Regions from separate parts of the Mesorhizobium sp. L103C119B0 genome, predicted to be linked through region 2. Evidence: riboswitches for the same ligand, from Rfam matches in the RefSeq annotation. Region 2 holds a riboswitch; the other holds the start of a gene.
The links. Region 2 has a riboswitch for S-adenosylmethionine ahead of X728_RS143920 (homoserine O-acetyltransferase). Riboswitches for the same ligand answer to the same signal wherever they lie in the genome.

Region 1: linked by a shared signal. The riboswitch ahead of X728_RS149195 (O-succinylhomoserine sulfhydrylase) and the one ahead of X728_RS143920 (homoserine O-acetyltransferase) in region 2 are both predicted to bind S-adenosylmethionine.

What each region holds. Positions count from the first base shown of each region.
Region 1 is NZ_AYXE01000009.1:147,503-156,174, reverse strand. Features, by position in the region: gene X728_RS149180 (hypothetical protein) at 1-231, shown strand, start outside; gene X728_RS149185 (ABC transporter substrate-binding protein) at 249-1,019, opposite strand; gene X728_RS149190 (2'-deoxycytidine 5'-triphosphate deaminase) at 1,121-2,215, opposite strand; SAM riboswitch at 2,356-2,433, shown strand; gene X728_RS149195 (O-succinylhomoserine sulfhydrylase) at 2,491-3,681, shown strand; gene X728_RS149200 (ceramide glucosyltransferase) at 3,693-4,844, opposite strand; gene apaG (Co2+/Mg2+ efflux protein ApaG) at 5,067-5,459, shown strand; gene X728_RS149210 (Hsp33 family molecular chaperone) at 5,646-6,677, opposite strand; gene argF (ornithine carbamoyltransferase) at 6,786-7,697, opposite strand; gene X728_RS149220 (aspartate aminotransferase family protein) at 7,716-8,672, opposite strand, start outside.
Region 2 is NZ_AYXE01000015.1:32,590-41,261, forward strand. Features, by position in the region: gene X728_RS143935 (DUF1194 domain-containing protein) at 1-465, shown strand, start outside; gene X728_RS143930 (glycosyltransferase family 2 protein) at 517-1,452, opposite strand; partial or broken gene X728_RS01000000167110 (DUF1330 domain-containing protein) at 1,701-2,019, shown strand; gene metW (methionine biosynthesis protein MetW) at 2,027-2,641, opposite strand; gene X728_RS143920 (homoserine O-acetyltransferase) at 2,638-3,807, opposite strand; SAM riboswitch at 3,868-3,945, opposite strand; gene hisC (histidinol-phosphate transaminase) at 4,071-5,180, shown strand; gene X728_RS143910 (prephenate/arogenate dehydrogenase family protein) at 5,185-6,120, shown strand; partial or broken gene X728_RS01000000167115 (sugar kinase) at 6,128-7,052, opposite strand; gene X728_RS143905 (DUF2125 domain-containing protein) at 7,177-8,175, opposite strand; gene X728_RS143900 (gamma-glutamylcyclotransferase) at 8,300-8,672, shown strand, end outside.

The DNA of each region.
Region 1 (8,672 bases), on a different contig from region 2:
CTGAACAACAATGGCAAGGTCTGCGGCATCGACTCCGCCAAGGCCCATGTCCTCGGTTGCCTCGACAAGCAGTTGTTCCCGTTGAAGCGCGGCTCAAACGCTTCGCTCGACGAGGTCAAACTGACCGAAGGCTTTTGGGGCAGGAAACGTTTGGCCGCACGCGAACTGCTGTTTATCGGCCATTTTCATGCCTGCCTTGGCGCCGCGAAAGAGTATCTCTTTCGCGGCTGACTCCGGCGGGCCGGAAGTCAATAAATATCGAAATCGAAATACTTGGCCTGGATCTTCTTGTAAGTGCCGTCGGCGACGATGGCGTCTATCGCCGCATTCAGCTTGTCGCGTAGCGCCGTGTCTTCCAGGCGGACAGCGATGCCGGCTTGCGTCTCGGTGCCCTTGACGTCGCCGACAAGCTTGCAGCAGCCTTCGCTCGCCTTCTTCAGCCAGTCCATCAGCACGAACTTGTCGGAGATGACGGCGTCGAGACGGCCGTTCTGCAAGTCGGTGATCGCCTCTTCCTGGGTGGGGTAGAGTTTCGCCTCGGCGCCGGCCTTGCCATAGGCGTCCTGCGCATAGTCGGCCTGGGTGGTCGAGGCCTGCGCGCCCACCGTCTTGCCGGCAAGGGCTGCCGGTTCGGTGGAAGTGAGGTCGCTGTCCTTGGGCGCCACCAGCGCCAGCGGCGTCGTGTAGTATTTGTTGGTGAAGGCGACCTGTTTCTTGCGCTCCTCGGTGATGCTCATCGAGGCGATGATGGCGTCGAACTTTTTCGCCTGCAGCGCCGGGATGATGCCGTCCCAGTCCTGGGTGACGATCTCGCACTCGACCTTCATCTGCGCACACAGCGCATTGGCAATGTCGATGTCGAAGCCCTCGATCTTGCCGTCCGCGGTGATGGTGTTGAAGGGCGGATAAGCGCCCTCGGTGCCGATCTTCAATTTCTCCTGCGCCTCAGCCAGCGAGCCGGCCGATATCACCAGCATGGCAGCGCCCGCTGCCGATATGATCCATCTTGAAATCTGCATTTTGGTTCCCCTTGCGCGCCGTTCTCTTGCCGGCCACCGAAAGGCAGCCAAGCATGGTGAGGCAGCGCAGGCAAGTATTTTGCCTGACGGTGATCGAAGGTTCAGCCGGCGGGGCGGAAATGCTTGGAGAGCTTGAGGCCTTGCGCCTGGTAATTCGAGCCGAGATCGGTGCCGTAAAGCGCCTGCGGCCGCTTCAGCATGTGTTCGTAGACCAGCCGGCCGACGATCTGGCCGTGGTCGAGGATGAACGGCACTTCGTGGCTGCGCACTTCGAGCACCGCCCGGCTGCCGGTGCCGCCTGAGGCCGAATGGCCGAAGCCCGGATCGAAGAAGCCGGCATAGTGAACACGGAATTCGCCAACCAGCGGATCGAAGGGCGTCATCTCGGCGGCGTAGAGCGGCGGCACGTGCACGGCTTCGCGGCTGACCAGGATGTAGAACTCGTCCGGGTCGAGCACCAGTTCGCCGGCGCCGCTCTTATAGAGCGGCTCCCAGAAATCGACGGCATCCTGGGCGGCGCGCTTGTCGACATCGACCAAGCCGGTGTGATGCTTGCCGCGATAGCCGACCAGGCCGTTCTGGTCGCCGTCAAGATCGATCGACAGCGCAATGCCGCCGCCGGAAATGTTGGGCGGCTCGGTCGCCACCAGCATCTCGGCGCGGTGCAATTCGTTCAGTTCTGCCTCCGACAACAGCGCGTTGCCGGTGCGAAAGCGGATCTGCGACAGCCTCGATCCGGCGCGTACGACGATCGGGAAGGTGCGCGGACTGACTTCGAGATAAAGCGGCCCGTGATAGCCGGGGGCGATCTTGTCGAACTCATGGCCGCGATCGGTCATCACCCGGGTGAAGATGTCGAGCCGGCCGGTCGAGCTCTTCGGGTTGGCCGAGGCCGACACGTTTGCGGGCAGCGCCAGGCGTTCGAGCAGCGGCACGATGTAGACGCAGCCGGTTTCCAGCACCGCGCCCTCGGCGAGACTGAACTCATGCAATTTCAGCCGGTGAAGCTTGTCGGCCACCAGATGATCGGGACCCGGCAGGAAGGAGGCGCGCACGCGAAAAGCCTTGTCGCCGAGCCTGAGATCGAGGCTCGCCGGCTGCACCTGGTCGACATCGAGCGCGCGCGGCGACTTCAGCGCGCCGGACTGAAACAGCGCGGAAATGTCCTGATCGGGAAGAATGCCTGTCTGCCGCAAAAGGCTGGCTCCGCTCCAAGGTCGGTCTCTTTGTGGCAGGTTCTTGCCGCAAAACCGCTGGATATTATTGCGGAACCTGCCTGGTACAAACCTCTTAATGAAGCCGGCAATTGACGCAAGCGCAGGTGAGGTCTAAAGGGTCGTTATCCCGTGGTGATTTGGCCGGTCGGCTTGCAGCCACGTTAAACAAGTCGCTAAAGGACCGTCGGGCCGCAAGGCCATATGGACCGGTTGCGACTTTCGCGGCCGGTTTTTTTGTGTCTGGAACAAAAGCGATGAGCACCAAGAAGCGTAACTGGAAACCTCAGACCGCACTCGTGCACGGGGGAACGCTGCGTTCCCAGTTCGGCGAGACGTCCGAAGCGATGTACCTCACCCAAGGCTATGTCTACGAGACGGCGCAGGCTGCCGAGGCCCGTTTCAAGGGCGAGGAGCCGGGCTTCATCTATTCGCGCTATGCCAACCCTACCGTCGACATGTTCGAAAAGCGCATGTGCGCGCTGGAGGGTGCCGAAGATGCGCGCGCCACGGCGTCCGGCATGGCTGCGGTGACGGCAGCGCTCCTGTGCAGCGCCAAGGCCGGCGACCATATCGTTGCGGCGCGCGCGCTGTTCGGCTCCTGCCGCTGGGTGGTGGAGACGCTGGCGCCGAAATACGGCATCGAGGCAACGCTGGTCGACGGCACCGACATCGCCAACTGGGAAAAGGCGGTGCGGCCGAACACGAAACTGTTCTTCCTGGAAAGCCCGACCAATCCGACGCTGGAAGTGGTCGACATCGCAGCGGTGGCGGCGCTCGCCACCTCGATCGGCGCCAGGCTGATCGTCGACAATGTCTTTGCCACGCCCTTGCAGCAGAAGCCCTTGCAGCTCGGCGCCCATATCGTCGTCTACTCCGCGACCAAGCACATTGACGGCCAGGGACGCTGTCTCGGCGGCATCATCCTGTCGGACAAGAAATGGATCGACGAGAATTTGCACGACTATTTCCGCCACACCGGCCCGAGCCTGTCGCCGTTCAACGCCTGGACGCTGCTCAAGGGCCTGGAGACGCTGCCGGTTCGGGTGCGCCAGCAGACGGAAAGCGCGGCCAAGATCGCGGATTTCCTGGCAGGACGGCCGGAAATCGCCCGCGTCATCTATCCCGGCCGCGCCGACCACCCGCAGGCCGACATCGTCAAGAAGCAGATGACGGGCGGATCGACGCTGATCTGCCTCGACGTGAAGGGCGGCAAGCAGGCGGCCTTCGCCTTGCAGAACGCGCTCGACATCGTGCTGATCTCCAACAATCTCGGCGACGCCAAGAGCCTGATCACCCATCCGGCGACCACCACGCACAAGAACCTCAGCGACGAAGCTCGCGCCGAGCTTGGCATCGGGCCGGGAACGCTCAGGCTGTCGGTCGGTCTTGAGGATACGGACGATCTGCTGGAGGACGTTGCGCAGGCGCTGAAGGCAGCCGGGTAGGCCGCGAGGCGTCACGCTCCCGACGAAGCCTCTTCCAGCTCGGCCGTCTTGGTGCCGATGATCATGGTGTTGCCGCGCCAATCGACGGCGCCGCTCAGCCAGCCGCGCGCCCAGATGGCGGGAAGCATCATGTCGCGGACCATCATCGCCGGGACCATGCGCAGCGACAGATGCCAGCCCTTGGCCGCGGCCAGCGCGCATTCGGGAATGTAGGCCGCCGCCAGCACGGCCAACACCGTGGCCGGCAGGCTGATGCCGGCACTTGCTGCCGCCACCAGCGCCAACGCCAACGGCACGGCGACGCCGGTCAGGATCTCGGGTGCGAAAAACAGCGGGAAAGTGACGCGGCGCAACCGCGCCCAGCGCGCCTGACGCGACCAGATGTCGGCAAGTCGGCGCTGCCCCAGTGGTTGCTCGAAAGGCGAGGCAACGAGATTGACGCGCAGGCCCAGTCCGTTGACCAGCTTGGTTGCAGCAGCATCCTCGGCGATCTCGGCGGCCAGCGCGCGGATACCGCCATTGGTATCGAGCATCGGCTTGTTCCACAGCATGCTCTTGCCCTGGGCAAAGCCGAGGCCAAGCGCCTCGCCGGCATATTGCCAGCGCGCCTGCAGCGTGTTGAGGAACGCGCATTCGACCTCGGCCCAGAAGCCTTCCGGCCGCGAGCCGATCGGCGTCGAGCAGATAAGCCCGGTATTGGTCCGCCAGGCCGCCATCAGGTGCTGGACGTAATCCCTAGGCATCAGCACGTTGGAATCCGCCAGAATAACCCAATGATTGCGCGCCGCTTCCCAGCCCTTGACGCAGTTGTTGAGCTTCGGGTTGCTGCTGACGCGGTCGTCGCCGATCAGCAGCCGGGCCGGCACGTTGGGAAACAGGACGATCGCCCTGTTTATCAGTTTGACGACGGGATCGTCGGCGTGAGCGACGCAGAAGATCAGTTCGTAGCGCGGCCAGTCGAGCGAGAAGGCTCGCTGCAGCGTCTCTTGTGTGAACGGCTCCACGCCGCGCGACGGCACGACGATCGAGACCGGTGGCTGCTCGTTGGACGGCGGGGGGATGAGACGGCGCGCTTGCAGTTTCGACGAAGCAAGCAGGATGCTGGCGAGATTGGAAAGAAGCAAAGCGGAGGAGGCGAAGGCGGCTGTGAGAGCTGGTTCCATCGAGATCTGGTCACTCCGGAAAGGCCGCTCGCGGCTGCTTTGTCAGTCGACAGATGGGCCTTGAGTCGCCGGCAAGGTTTGCGCACACCAACATTGTCATGTGTCACTTAAATGACATTGTTTGTCGGCACCTCCGCTTTGAGGCTGGCAGGACATGCCGTTGTGCGCGTATCAAACCGCATAGCGCGACAAATGTTCCTTGCCGCGCAACCGGAGCAGCCCATGTATCGCGCCGTCACGCGCAACATCGAAGTGCAGGTCAGACCGTTCTACCTGGAGGACCGCTCGGACCCGGCGGAGAACCGTTATGTCTGGGGCTACCAGGTGACGATCGACAACCAGTCGGACGATTTCGTGCAGCTTATGTCGCGTTACTGGCACATCACCGACGGCAGCGGCCGGATCGAGGAAGTGCGCGGCGCCGGCGTGGTCGGCGACCAGCCTGAGCTCAATCCCGGCGACAGCTATCAATACACGTCAGGCTGCCCGCTCTCGACGCCCTCCGGCTTCATGGTCGGCCACTACACCATGCGCAACAAAAAGGGCGAGACGTTCGACGTCGCTATTCCCGCGTTTTCGCTGGATCTGCCGGGGACGCGGCGGACGGTGAATTAGGGGTTTTCTCCCCATCTCTATACGGGGAGGAATGCCCGGCAGTGCAACGAGGGGCGCCGCCGGACTCATGAGGTTATCTTCCACGCACATGACGTAGGCTATGCGCGGCCATTCACCAAAGTTCGCGCTGCCCCTCATCCGCCCTTCGGGCACCTTCTCCCCGTGAACGGGGAGAAGGAAGAGATGCTACTGAGTTGCAAACTCCGCCGGGTCGAAGTCGTACTGCTTCGAGCAGAACTCGCAGGCGACGTGGATGCCGCCATCTTCGGTGCTGTCCTTGATCTCCTGCGCGGAAAACCCCTCGAGGATGCCGCGTATCTTGTCCCTTGAGCAGGAACATTGGTCGGCGACCGGCACGCCGCCGAAGACGCGCACGCCATGTTCGTGGAACAGCCTGTAGAGCAGCCGCTCGGCGCCGATGGTCGGGTCGATCAGCTCGGTCGGCTCGATGGTGCCGAGCAGCGCCACCAGCTCGCGCCACGAATTGTCGGCCGGCTCCTGCGTCACGTCACGCGGATCGCCGTCGCCGCCCGAAATGTCGGGCACGCGCATGCGCTCGGGTGACTGCGGCAGGAACTGCGCCAGGATGCCGCCGGCGCGCCACTGCTCACGAGCGCCGCCGGGACCTGGCGTCAGAAGCTTGGCCACCGACAGCCTGAGGTCGGTCGGGATCTGCTCCGACTGGCGGAAATAGGTGCGCGCGGCGTCCTCCAGCGTCTCGCCGTCGAGCTGGACGATGCCCTGATAGCGCTGCGTGTGCGCGCCCTGGTCGATGGTCAGCGCCAAAACGCCGCTGCCCAGCAGCGTCTGCTGCGAGGTCTGGCCTGCGGCCACCAGGGCCTCCAGCCGGTCGGCGTCGAAACGCGCATAGGCGCGCAATGCCGAAGGCGTGGAGAAATCCGCGACCAGCATGTCGACCGGGCCGTCGGTGCGGGTCTGCAAGATGAACTTGCCTTCGAATTTGAGCGAGGTGCCGAGCAGCACCGTCAGCACACAGGCTTCCGCGAGCAGGCGGGCGACCGGCTCGGGATAGTCGTGACGGTTGAGGATGGCGTCGAGCATCGGCCCGAGTTGCACGGTGCGGCCGCGCACGTCGAGCGGGCCGACCTCGAAGGGTACGACATGATCGTCGCCGGCATAGCCGAACTCGCCGAGTTTGGGGTGATGTTCAGTCACTTGATGCGTTTCCAACATGACAAAGCTCCAGGGCGCGGCCATGCGGCCCGGAGGGGTGCATGCGTCCAAACGCGCTTGATTTGCGTGATGGGGCGCAAATAGGCATCGCGCCGCCCCGGATCAAGCGCTTGGAGATCAAGCGCCTGGAGATCAAGCGCCCAGACACCAGGCCAAAACCGCCTTCTGGGCGTGGAGCCGGTTCTCGGCTTCGTCGAAGACCACCGAATGCGGACCGTCGATGACCTCGTCGGTCACTTCCTCGCCACGATGCGCCGGCAGGCAGTGCATGAACAGGGTGTCGGGCTTGGCCCTGGCCATCAGCGCCGCATTGACCTGATAGGGCGAGAAGACATTATGGCCGCGGGCGCGGTGTTCCTGGCCCATCGACACCCAGCAGTCGGTGACGATGCAGTCGGCCTGGTCGACGGCCTCTTCGGGCGAGCGGGTGAAGTGCAGCTTGCCGCCATTGGTCTTCGACCAGTCGATGTGCTTCTGCGCCGGCTCGCTGCCTTCCGGCACTGCGACGTTCAGGTTGAAGCGGAACCGCGCCGAGGCCTCGAGCAGCGAATGCAGCACGTTGTTGCCGTCGCCGGTCCAGGCGATGGTCTTGCCGGCAACCGGACCGCGATGCTCCTCGAAGGTCATGATGTCGGCCATCAGCTGACAGGGATGGGTGTCGTCGGTCAGCCCGTTGATGACCGGAATCGTGGCATTCTCGGTCAGCTCGAGCAGCCGCTCATGCGACGTGGTGCGGATCATGATGGCGTCGACATAGCGCGACAGCACCTTGGCGGTGTCGGCAATGGTCTCGGAGCGGCCGAGCTGCATTTCGGTCCCGGTCAGCATGATGGTCTCGCCGCCGAGCTGTCGCATGCCGACGTCGAAGGACACGCGCGTGCGCGTCGACGGCTTGTCGAAGATCATGGCCAGCACCTTGCCTTCGAGCGGTTTGGTCCGTTCGCCGGCCTTGAGGCGCGCCTTGCGCACCACCGCATCGTCCAGCATCAGGCGCAGATCGCCTTCGGAAACGGCGGAAAGATCGGTGAAATGGCGAAGGCTCATCGGGAATGGCTCTCGGGATTACTTCGAGGCGGCCGCGGCGATGGCGTCGGTCAGGCCCTTGGCGCCGGCGCGGATGCGATCGAGCGCTTCGCCGATCTCGGCGTCGGTGACGGTCAGCGGCGGCAGCAGACGAATGACGTTGTCGCCTGCCGGCACCGCCAGCAGATGCTGGTCGCGCAGCGCCATGTTGACCTTGGTGTTGGGCATGGCGCATTTCAGGCCAAGCATCAGGCCGCTGCCCCTGATGCCTTCGATGACATCAGGAAATTCGTCGGCGACCGCCGCCAGGCCCTGCTTCATCAGCAATGCCTTGCGCTGGACGTCTTCGAGGAAGCCGTCTTCCAGCACGACGTCGAGCACAGCGTTGCCGACCGCCATGGCCAGCGGATTGCCGCCGAAAGTGGTGCCATGCACGCCTGCCGTCATGCCGACGACAGCGTCGTCGGTGGCGAGGCACGCGCCCATCGGGAAGCCGCCGCCAATGCCCTTGGCAATCGCCATGATGTCGGGCGTCACGCCGGTCCATTCATGCGCGAACAGCTTTCCGGTGCGACCGATACCGCACTGGACCTCATCGAAGATCAGCAGCAGGCCATGCTGGTCGCAGAGCTGCCGCAGCCGCTTCAAGGATTGCGTCGGCACCGGGCGGATGCCGCCCTCGCCCTGTACCGGTTCGATCAGGATCGCGGCGGTCTCTGGTGTGATCGCCTTCTCGGCGGCGTCGATGTCGTCGAAGCCGACCTGGTCGAAGCCTTCGACCTTGGGGCCGAAGCCTTCGAGATATTTGTACTGGCCGCCGGCGGCGATGGTCGCCAGCGTGCGGCCGTGGAAGGCGCCTTCGAAGGTAATGACCCGGAAGCGCTCGGGATGGCCCTTGACGAACTGGTAGCGCCGCGCCGTCTTGATCGCGCATTCGAGCGCCTCGGCGCCGGAATTGGTGAAGAACACCTTGTCGGCGAAGGTGGCGTCAGCCAG
Region 2 (8,672 bases):
CGGCCGTTCCGCAGCTTTCGCGGCACCTCGATTTCCGGTGCGCTTGCCTTCGGCGCCGGGCTGTTCGAGGGCACGGGGTTCGATGCGCCACGCAGCGTCATCGACATTTCCGGCGACGGTCCCAACAACACCGGGCTGCCCGTCGCCACGACACGCGATGCGGCGGTGGCCAAGGGCATCGTCATCAACGGCCTGCCGATCCTGATCAGCCCGTCGCCGACGTTCAGCCATCTCGACCAGTATTATGACGACTGCGTCACCGGTGGGCCAGGCTCCTTCGTGTTGCCGATCTATGCGGCCTCGGAATTCGCCACCGCCATACGCCGCAAGCTGATCCTGGAGGTGAGCGGCATCGCCGATGCGACCGTGGTCCCGATCGATGCCGCCGCACCCATGGACTGCCTACAGGGCGAACGCGACCGGCGGCTATATTCCGACCCATATCTGCCGGAACTCGACAAATGAGGTTTGAGGCAGTTCGGAGGGGAAAGCCGCTGCGCGGCTTGTCGGCAAACTTCAGGCCGGCCGTGCACCGTATTTGTCGCGAAATTCGGCATAGAGATCGCGGCGCCAGCGCCGGCCGCCGACATAGCCACGCAACAGCTGCGGCAGCGAATAGCCAAGCGCCTTCGACGACCGGTTGGCCATATAGCCGGAGAACGCCTGCGAAACCCTGCCCTTGAGTGCATCGGCGATGAGCTGCCGGGCGATCATGTAAGGCGGAATGTAGGGGTAGCGGTCGGCGATATAGGGGTGCTTGTCGATCAAGCTCGCATAGGCTTCGACATAGCCGTCCCGGCGACCGGAGATCGAATTCTCCGAGTTGTACTTTTTCCAGTCGATCACTTCGGACAGCTGCGCGCCGCTGCGACGGGCAAAGCGCAGCAACAATTCGCGATCCTGCATGCGCGTGACGTCACTGTCGTAGCCGCCGATGGCCAGCAGCGACTCGCGCCGGGCGGTGATTGCCGACCCGGCAATGAAGATGGTCTGCGCGACAAGGGCCCGCTCCAGCGAGTCGCGGCTCAGCAGCGCCTCGCGGTTGACGCAGTTGGTGCGGCGATTGCCCTTCAGCGACACGAAGGAACTGATCAGCACTTCGAGCGAGGGATTGTTGTCGAACTGCTCCAGCGTCCGCGCCAGGCGATCCGGCAAATAGACGTCGTCGGAATCGAGGAATGTCACCACCGGCGCCTGCGCCCGCTCGATGCCGGCATTGCGGGCGGCATTGGCGCCGCGCCATTTCGAGCCAACATAGATCAGCCGTGGATCGCGGATTTCGGTAAGTGCGGCTGCCGTACCGTCGGTCGAGCCGTCATCGACGACAATGTGTTCGAACCGGGGAAAATTCTGCGCCAGCACGCTCTCCACGGCGCGCACCACCTTGCTGCGGCGATTGTGCGTCGGTGTGATCACCGAGATCAGCGGAGCGAGGTCGGTTGCCTTGGACATGTTGCTTCGATTGTGCCCCGAAATGCCTGGAGGCCGGAGGTTTTGATGGTCGCCGTCCAAGCCTTACCCCGGGATGGCATTCGATTCGACGCTACAAAAAACCAGCGGCAATGTCATCACAAACTGTTGAGCCAGGACGCCGGTAAGCCGGCCGATTACCCCAGACGTAATCGACCGATGGCCATCATGTCTGCAGATTGCGCCAACGAAGCCGGTCGTCGGGCTTCGATCTCACAGGGAGTTCAGCCATGGCCGCCTACGCCGTCGCCCATATGCGTCAAGTCACAATGGGCCCGCAGATTGTCGAGTATCTGCAGGATCGACGCCACATTGGAGCCGTTCGGCGGCCGCTTCCTTGTCCACGGCGGCGACATGGACGTGGTCGAAAACGAATGGCCCGGGCATCTGATCGTCATCGAGTTTCCGGACAGGGCGCATGCGTGGGGCTGGTACGATTCATCAGCCTATCGGGAGATTCTGGCCTTGCGCACCGACAACTCCCACGCCGATGTGATCATCGCCGATGGCGTTCAGCACCCGCACAAGGCGACGGACGTGCTGGAATAGGGGCAAACTACCGCTTCAGCAAGAACACCGCTTGCTGGCCGAAGAAATTCCAGAACCACCATGGCATCGACAGGCCGATCTTCTGGCCGTTGCCGTCGAGCGCGGTGGCTTTCTCGACCGAAGCGCCGAGTTCCTCGACCAGATTGACGAAGTCGCGGATGGTGCAGAAATGGATGTTGGGCGTGTCGTACCAGGAATAGGGCAGGTCCGCGGTCACCGGCATCCGGCCATTGACGAACAGCGACAGCCGCACCCGCCAGTGGCCGAAATTGGGGAAGGAGACGATGGCGCGGTTGCCGATTCGCAGCAGCTCGTCGAGCACCAGCTTCGGGTTGCGGGTCGCCTGCAGCGTCTGAGACAGGACGACGAAGTCAAAACCCTTGTCCGGATAGAATTCGAGGTCGGTATCGGCATCGCCCTGGATGACCGAGAGACCGCGCGCCACGCATTCATTGACGCCGCGCTGTGACAGCTCCAGCCCGCGGCCGTCGACCTGCTTGGTCTCCTGCAGGAGTTCGAGCAGCAGGCCGTCGCCGGAGCCGACATCGAGCACCCGCGACTGCGGCGGTATCAGGTTGGCCACGACTTCGAGGTCGACGCGCTGGCTGCCATTGACGCTCATGAGGCGAGCCCCCTTGCGCGGGCCGCCGAGCCGATGAAGCCCTTGACGGCGGCAAACAGTTCGGGTTCATCGAGCAGGAAGGCATCATGGCCGCGGTCGGTGTCGATCTCGACGAAGGAGACGGAGGCGCCGGCGGCGTTGAGCGCATGCACGATCGAGCGGCTCTCCTCGGTCGGGAACAGCCAGTCCGAGGTGAAGGACACCAGGCAGAAGCGGGTCTTGGTCCCGGCAAAGGCATCTGCCAACCGGCCGCCATGGTCGGCGGCGAGGTCGAAATAATCCATCGAACGGGTCATGTAGAGGTAGGAGTTGGCGTCGAAGCGGTCGACGAATGTCATGCCCTGGTGGCGCAGATAGCTTTCGATCTGGAAATCTGCGTCGAAACCGAAGGTCAGTGCTTCGCGGTCCTGCAGATTGCGGCCGAATTTCCGATGCAGGGCGGCTTCCGACAGATAGGTGATGTGGGCGGCCATGCGCGCCACGGCGAGCCCCTTTTCCGGGCGCTTGCCGTGCTCGAAATATTTGCCGCCATGCCAGTCCGGATCGGCCATGACGGCCTGCCGGCCGACCTCGTGGAAGGCGATGTTCTGCGAGGAATGGCGTGCGCCTGTGGCGATCGGCAGGGCCGAGAAGACGCGCTCGGAATAGCACGATGCCCATTCCAGCACCTGCATGCCGCCCATCGAGCCGCCGAGCACGCAAAACAGCTTTTCGATGCCGAAATGGTCGACCAGCATCAATTGCGCCCGCACCATGTCGCGGATGGTGATGATTGGCAGGTCGAGGCCGTAGGGCTTGCCGGTGGCGGGATTGGTCGAGGCCGGACCGGTGGAGCCGAGGCACCCGCCGATGACGTTGGAGCAGATGACGAAGAAGCGGTTGGTGTCGATGATCTTGCCGGGACCGATCAGCACTTCCCACCAGCCGGGCTTGCCGGTCACCGGATTGGTGTTGGCGACATGCTGGTCGCCGGTCAGCGCGTGGCAGACCAGGATGGCGTTGGTGCGGGCATCGTTGAGGGTGCCATAGGTCTGGTAGGCGATCTGGAACGGCGACAAAAGCGTGCCGGCGTCGAGCTTCAGCGGCTTGTCAGGGCCAAAACGCAACACCGGGCTCGACGGGCTGTCGGCCTCGTTGTTGGTTTTTGTAGCGCGGAGCGCGGCCATGTGACTCTCCTTGCCCGCCGTCAGGCAATAAAAAACCGGCAATGCGATCGCAAAGCCGGTTACGTCACGCAAACGGCCCTTTAGCGAGTTGTTTAACGTGGCTGCAAGCCGACCGGCCAAATCACCACGGAACTGTTGCGTTCTTCTAGAACTCGTGCGGCCCGGCGTCAACGGCCAGCTATGCCCGCCTCTCGACATTCGCGGCTACGGCTTGTATTTCCGCTGCGGCCTCCGGACGGAGGCATTCTGGATGGATTTGCGACATGGACAAGACAGCGGGCAAGGCACGGCCGACGCCCCGCGCGGGCATCATGGACATCGACGCCTATGTACCGGGCAAGAGCACGGCACCTGCCGGCGTCGCCAAGGTCCATAAATTGTCGTCGAACGAGAACCCGCTCGGCCCGTCGCCGAAGGCGATCGAGGCCGCGCGCGAAGTGGCCAGCAAGCTTGATGTCTATCCCGACGGCACCGCCCGCCGGCTGCGCGAGGCGATCGCCGAGGTGCACGGCCTCAACCCGGCAAACATCATCTGCTCCAACGGTTCCGACGAGATACTTGGCCTGCTGGCGCAGACCTATCTTGCGCCAGGCGATGAGGCGATTTTTACCGAACATGCCTTCATGGTCTACAAGATCTACATTCAGTCGGCGGGGGCCAAGCCGGTTGCTGTGAAGGAAACCCAGGAGCGCGCCGACGTCGACGCGATCCTGGCCGCGGTGACGCCGCGGACCAAAATCATCTTCCTCGCCAATCCCAACAATCCGACCGGCACCTATCTGCCTTTCCAGGAGGTCCGCCGCCTGCATTCCACGCTCCCGGGCAACGTGCTTCTGGTGCTGGACGCGGCCTATGCCGAGTACGTCAGGCGCAATGACTATGAGGCAGGTATCGAGCTGGCGGGCAGCGCGCAGAATGTGGTCATGACCCGCACCTTCTCCAAGCTCGGCCTTGGCGGCGCGCGCATCGGCTGGATGTATGGCCCACTGCACATCGTCGATGCCATCAACCGTATCCGCGGCCCTTTCAACGTTAACGCAACAGCGATCGAGGCCGGCATTGCCGCCATCCGCGACCGCGCCCATGTCGAGCGCAGTTCGTTGCACAACGAGACCTGGCTTACCTGGTTGAATGAAGAACTGACGAAGCTTGGGCTGCGCGTGACGCCCAGCGTCGGCAATTTCGTCCTCATCCACTTTCCCGACGACAAGAAGCATTCGGCTGAGGCGGCGGACGATTACCTCACCCAGCGCGGCTATATATTGCGGCGCGTTACCGGCTATGGCTTTCCCAACGCGCTGCGCATGAGCGTCGGCACCGAAGAAGCAAATCGCGGCGTCATCGATGCCCTCACGACATTCCTGAAAAGCTGAAACAATGACAGCACCGATGTTTGAAAAGATCGCGCTGGTCGGCATCGGCCTGATCGGCTCGTCGCTGGCCCGCATCATCCGCCGCGAGGGCCTGGCCCGCCATGTCGCCATCGCGACGCGCAGCCCGGCCACGCTGGCACGGGCGAAGGAGCTCGGTCTTGGCGAGAGCTACACCACCGACGCCAGGGAAGCGGTCCGCAATGCCGACCTGATCATCGTCTCGGTGCCAGTGGGATCGTCGGGCGAGGTGGCGCAAGAGATCGCGCCGGGGCTGAAAAAGGGCGCCATCCTCACCGATGTCGGTTCGACCAAGGCCTCGGTCATTGCGCAAATACAGCCCTATGTACCGGACGGCGTGCACTTTATTCCGGGGCACCCGCTGGCAGGTACGGAGAAATCGGGCCCGGATGCGGGTTTCGCCGACCTGTTCGCAAACCGCTGGTGCATCTTCACGCCGCTGCCGGGAACCGATCCGGCCGCGCTGGAAAAGCTGTCGGAATTCTGGCGGCGCTGCGGCTCCAACATCGACACGATGGACCCGCAGCATCATGACATGACGCTGGCCATCGTTTCGCATCTTCCGCACATCATTGCCTACAACATCGTCGGCACGGCCGACGATCTGGAATCGGTGACCAAGTCGGAAGTGATCAAATATTCGGCTTCCGGTTTCCGCGACTTCACCCGTCTGGCCGCCTCCGACCCGACCATGTGGCGCGACGTGTGCCTGCACAACAAGGATGCCATCCTGGAAATGCTGGCGCGCTTTTCGGAGGACCTCGCCTCGCTGCAGCGGGCGATCCGCTGGGGCGACGGCGACAAGCTGTTCGACCTGTTCACCCGCACCCGGGCCGTTCGCCGTTCGATCATCGAGGCCGGCCAGGATATCGACGTGCCGGATTTCGGCCGCCAGGCGGTCGAGCACCCGGTGAAAAGTTAAATCTGTTTCAGACGGGCCAGGTCGCCGCGACCATGGCCATTGCCTCGTCCCTGTTTGGCGCCCCCAGCCGGCCGCCGAAGCGCTGGCATTTGAGCGCGGCCGCCGCGCTGGCAAAGCGCAACGCGTGCTCGACCGGCATGGCCTCAGCAAGTCCAACGGCAAAGGCGCCGTGGAAAACGTCGCCGGCGGCCAGCGTGTCGACCGCCTTGATCTTCGGCGCCGCGATGTGGCGCACGCATCCGGCGGACCGGTCATGCCACCCAGCTTCCCACGGCGCCGCCGGTAACCGCGACAAAGGCGTCTGTGCGGCTGGCGAGGTCGGCGCAGGCGGTTTCGGGATCCAGCGCGTGGTCGCAGATAATGCGTGCAGCCGTCTCCGAAGCGACGATGTGCGACGCCAGCGGCAACAGACGCTCCAGCACCTCCAGCGGCGCCGTGTCGGCGTCGAGGATTGCCGGGCAACCGGCGTCGCGCGCGGCGGTCAAGGCAAGAGCGGCGGCGCCCGGCCAGCGCACATCGACCAGCACGGCATCGAAGCCGGAAAGATCGGCGACAGGCACCGCCTCGGGGTCGGCCTGCGCCTTTGGGTCGTAGAAGGGCACGATCATGCGCTCGCCATGAGCGTCGACCAGGATCGCGGCCAGCGCCGAGCGGGCGCCTTCGACGCGGCGGACAAAGCCGCAATCGACGCCCTCGGCCTCGATGCCGGCCAGCAATTGGTCGCCGACGGCATCGCCACCTGCACTTGCCCACAGGAACACCTCGGCGCCGAGACGGCGGGCGGCGCAGGCAGCACTTGTTGCCATGCCCGAGGCGATCTGGATGCCGTCCGAGGCGATGAACTTGCCCTGATGCGTGGGCAGGGTTTCGACGCGCAGGATGGTATCCAGCGTCAGTGCGCCAACGCTCAGCAGTTTCACCGGTCGGTTCATGCGTCGGCTTGCTCGAGCATGATCTCTTCCCAATAGCCGTTCCCGCTCTTTGCGATCATGCTCTATCTCTTTGTTTTAACGCAATTCCGGACGGAAAACCGCTCACACTTTTCCTGGAATTGCTCTAATCGAGCGGCTTGATCTTGCCCAGCGGAATGAAGCCGAGCGAGACCTTGCCCTTCACCACCTTGAGCGGCATCGACGGTTCGTTGCCGAGCAGCGCCAGACCGGCAAAGCCTTGCTCGATCTGGCTCTTCTGCTCGGGGATTGCGGTGGCGAGGATTGCCGCCACGGCTTTGGGATCCTGCAGCTTGATCGTCAGGTCGGCATTGACCTGGCCGTTGGCGTCGACCGACACCGGGCCGGAGACGGTGATGCGCGCGGTTCGCGACGACAGATCGAGCTTGTGGATGTCGACCGCCTGGCCGCGCAGGCTCCTGGCCTGCGTCTTCATCAGCGCGACGCCGTTCTTCAGCGTCGCGTCGCCGCTGCCGTCGAGCGGCGGCAGCACGCGCCCGCCGATCGCGTCGGCGTCGATCTCAAGATCGGTGAAGCTGCCGACGTAGCCGATGTCCTGGCCGTCTGGTCGCAACTCGCCCGCCGCGGTTCCGGCGCTGAACAGTGAAACCGGATCAGTGTCGTCGGCCGGATCCGTCTGGCCGGACAAGCTCTCCGCCTGCAGCGAAATGCTCCGGGGCAGGGGCCAGGAGAGCTTGGCATTGGCCTGCAGATTGTCCCAGTCGATCCATAGCGGCGCCATCCCCGGCACCGAGGTGCGCAGCGGCCCACGCAACTCGGCGGCAGGCGACAAAGGCCGGATGAGCTCTGCAACGAAGTTGAAGCTGCCTGCCGAGGCGGCAACGTTCCTGGCGTCGTCCTCGTAAGCCAGATTGTCACAGGAGATGGCAAAACTCAGGGGGTAGCCGCTGACGGTGAGGTTGGCGCAGCCGGCCTCGATGCCTTTGTCCTTGAGCGAGGCCACCGCCTTGTCGGCTTCGCTGCTGACGCGACCGGCGACATAGAACCAGACCGCGCTGTAGACGCCGAACAGCATAACGACCAAGGCAGCGAGCCACATCAGCCGGCGGCGAAACTTCGACGGACGCTCGTCACTTGACGTCATGCTGCGGCTTTCATTAACGCGGGCGTGTTGCGGGTGGACTGTGGCTTACGCAACAAGCAAAAAGAACAGAAGAGCACCGATTCCGATGCGGCGGCGTCACTCTCGTGCAATCAGGCTTGGCGATATGGGCGATTTTTGGGTTTTTGGCTACGGCTCGCTGATCTGGCGACCGGGATTCGCCCATGTCGAGACACGGCGCGCGCGGCTTTACGGCTACCGCCGGTCGCTGTGCGTCTATTCCTTCGTGCATCGCGGCACGCGCCAGCGGCCGGGCCTGGTGCTAGGCCTCGACCGTGGCGGCTCCTGCATCGGGCTGGCCTTTCGCGTGCCCGGCGAGCTGCGCGATGAGGTGCTGACCTATCTGCGCGAGCGCGAACTGGTGACCAGCGTCTACCTCGAGCGTGTGCTCGATATCAGCCTCGACGGGAATGGGGCGGCCGCGGGAGAGAGAGTGAAAGCGGTCGCCTATATCGTCGACCGCCAGCATGAGCAGTATG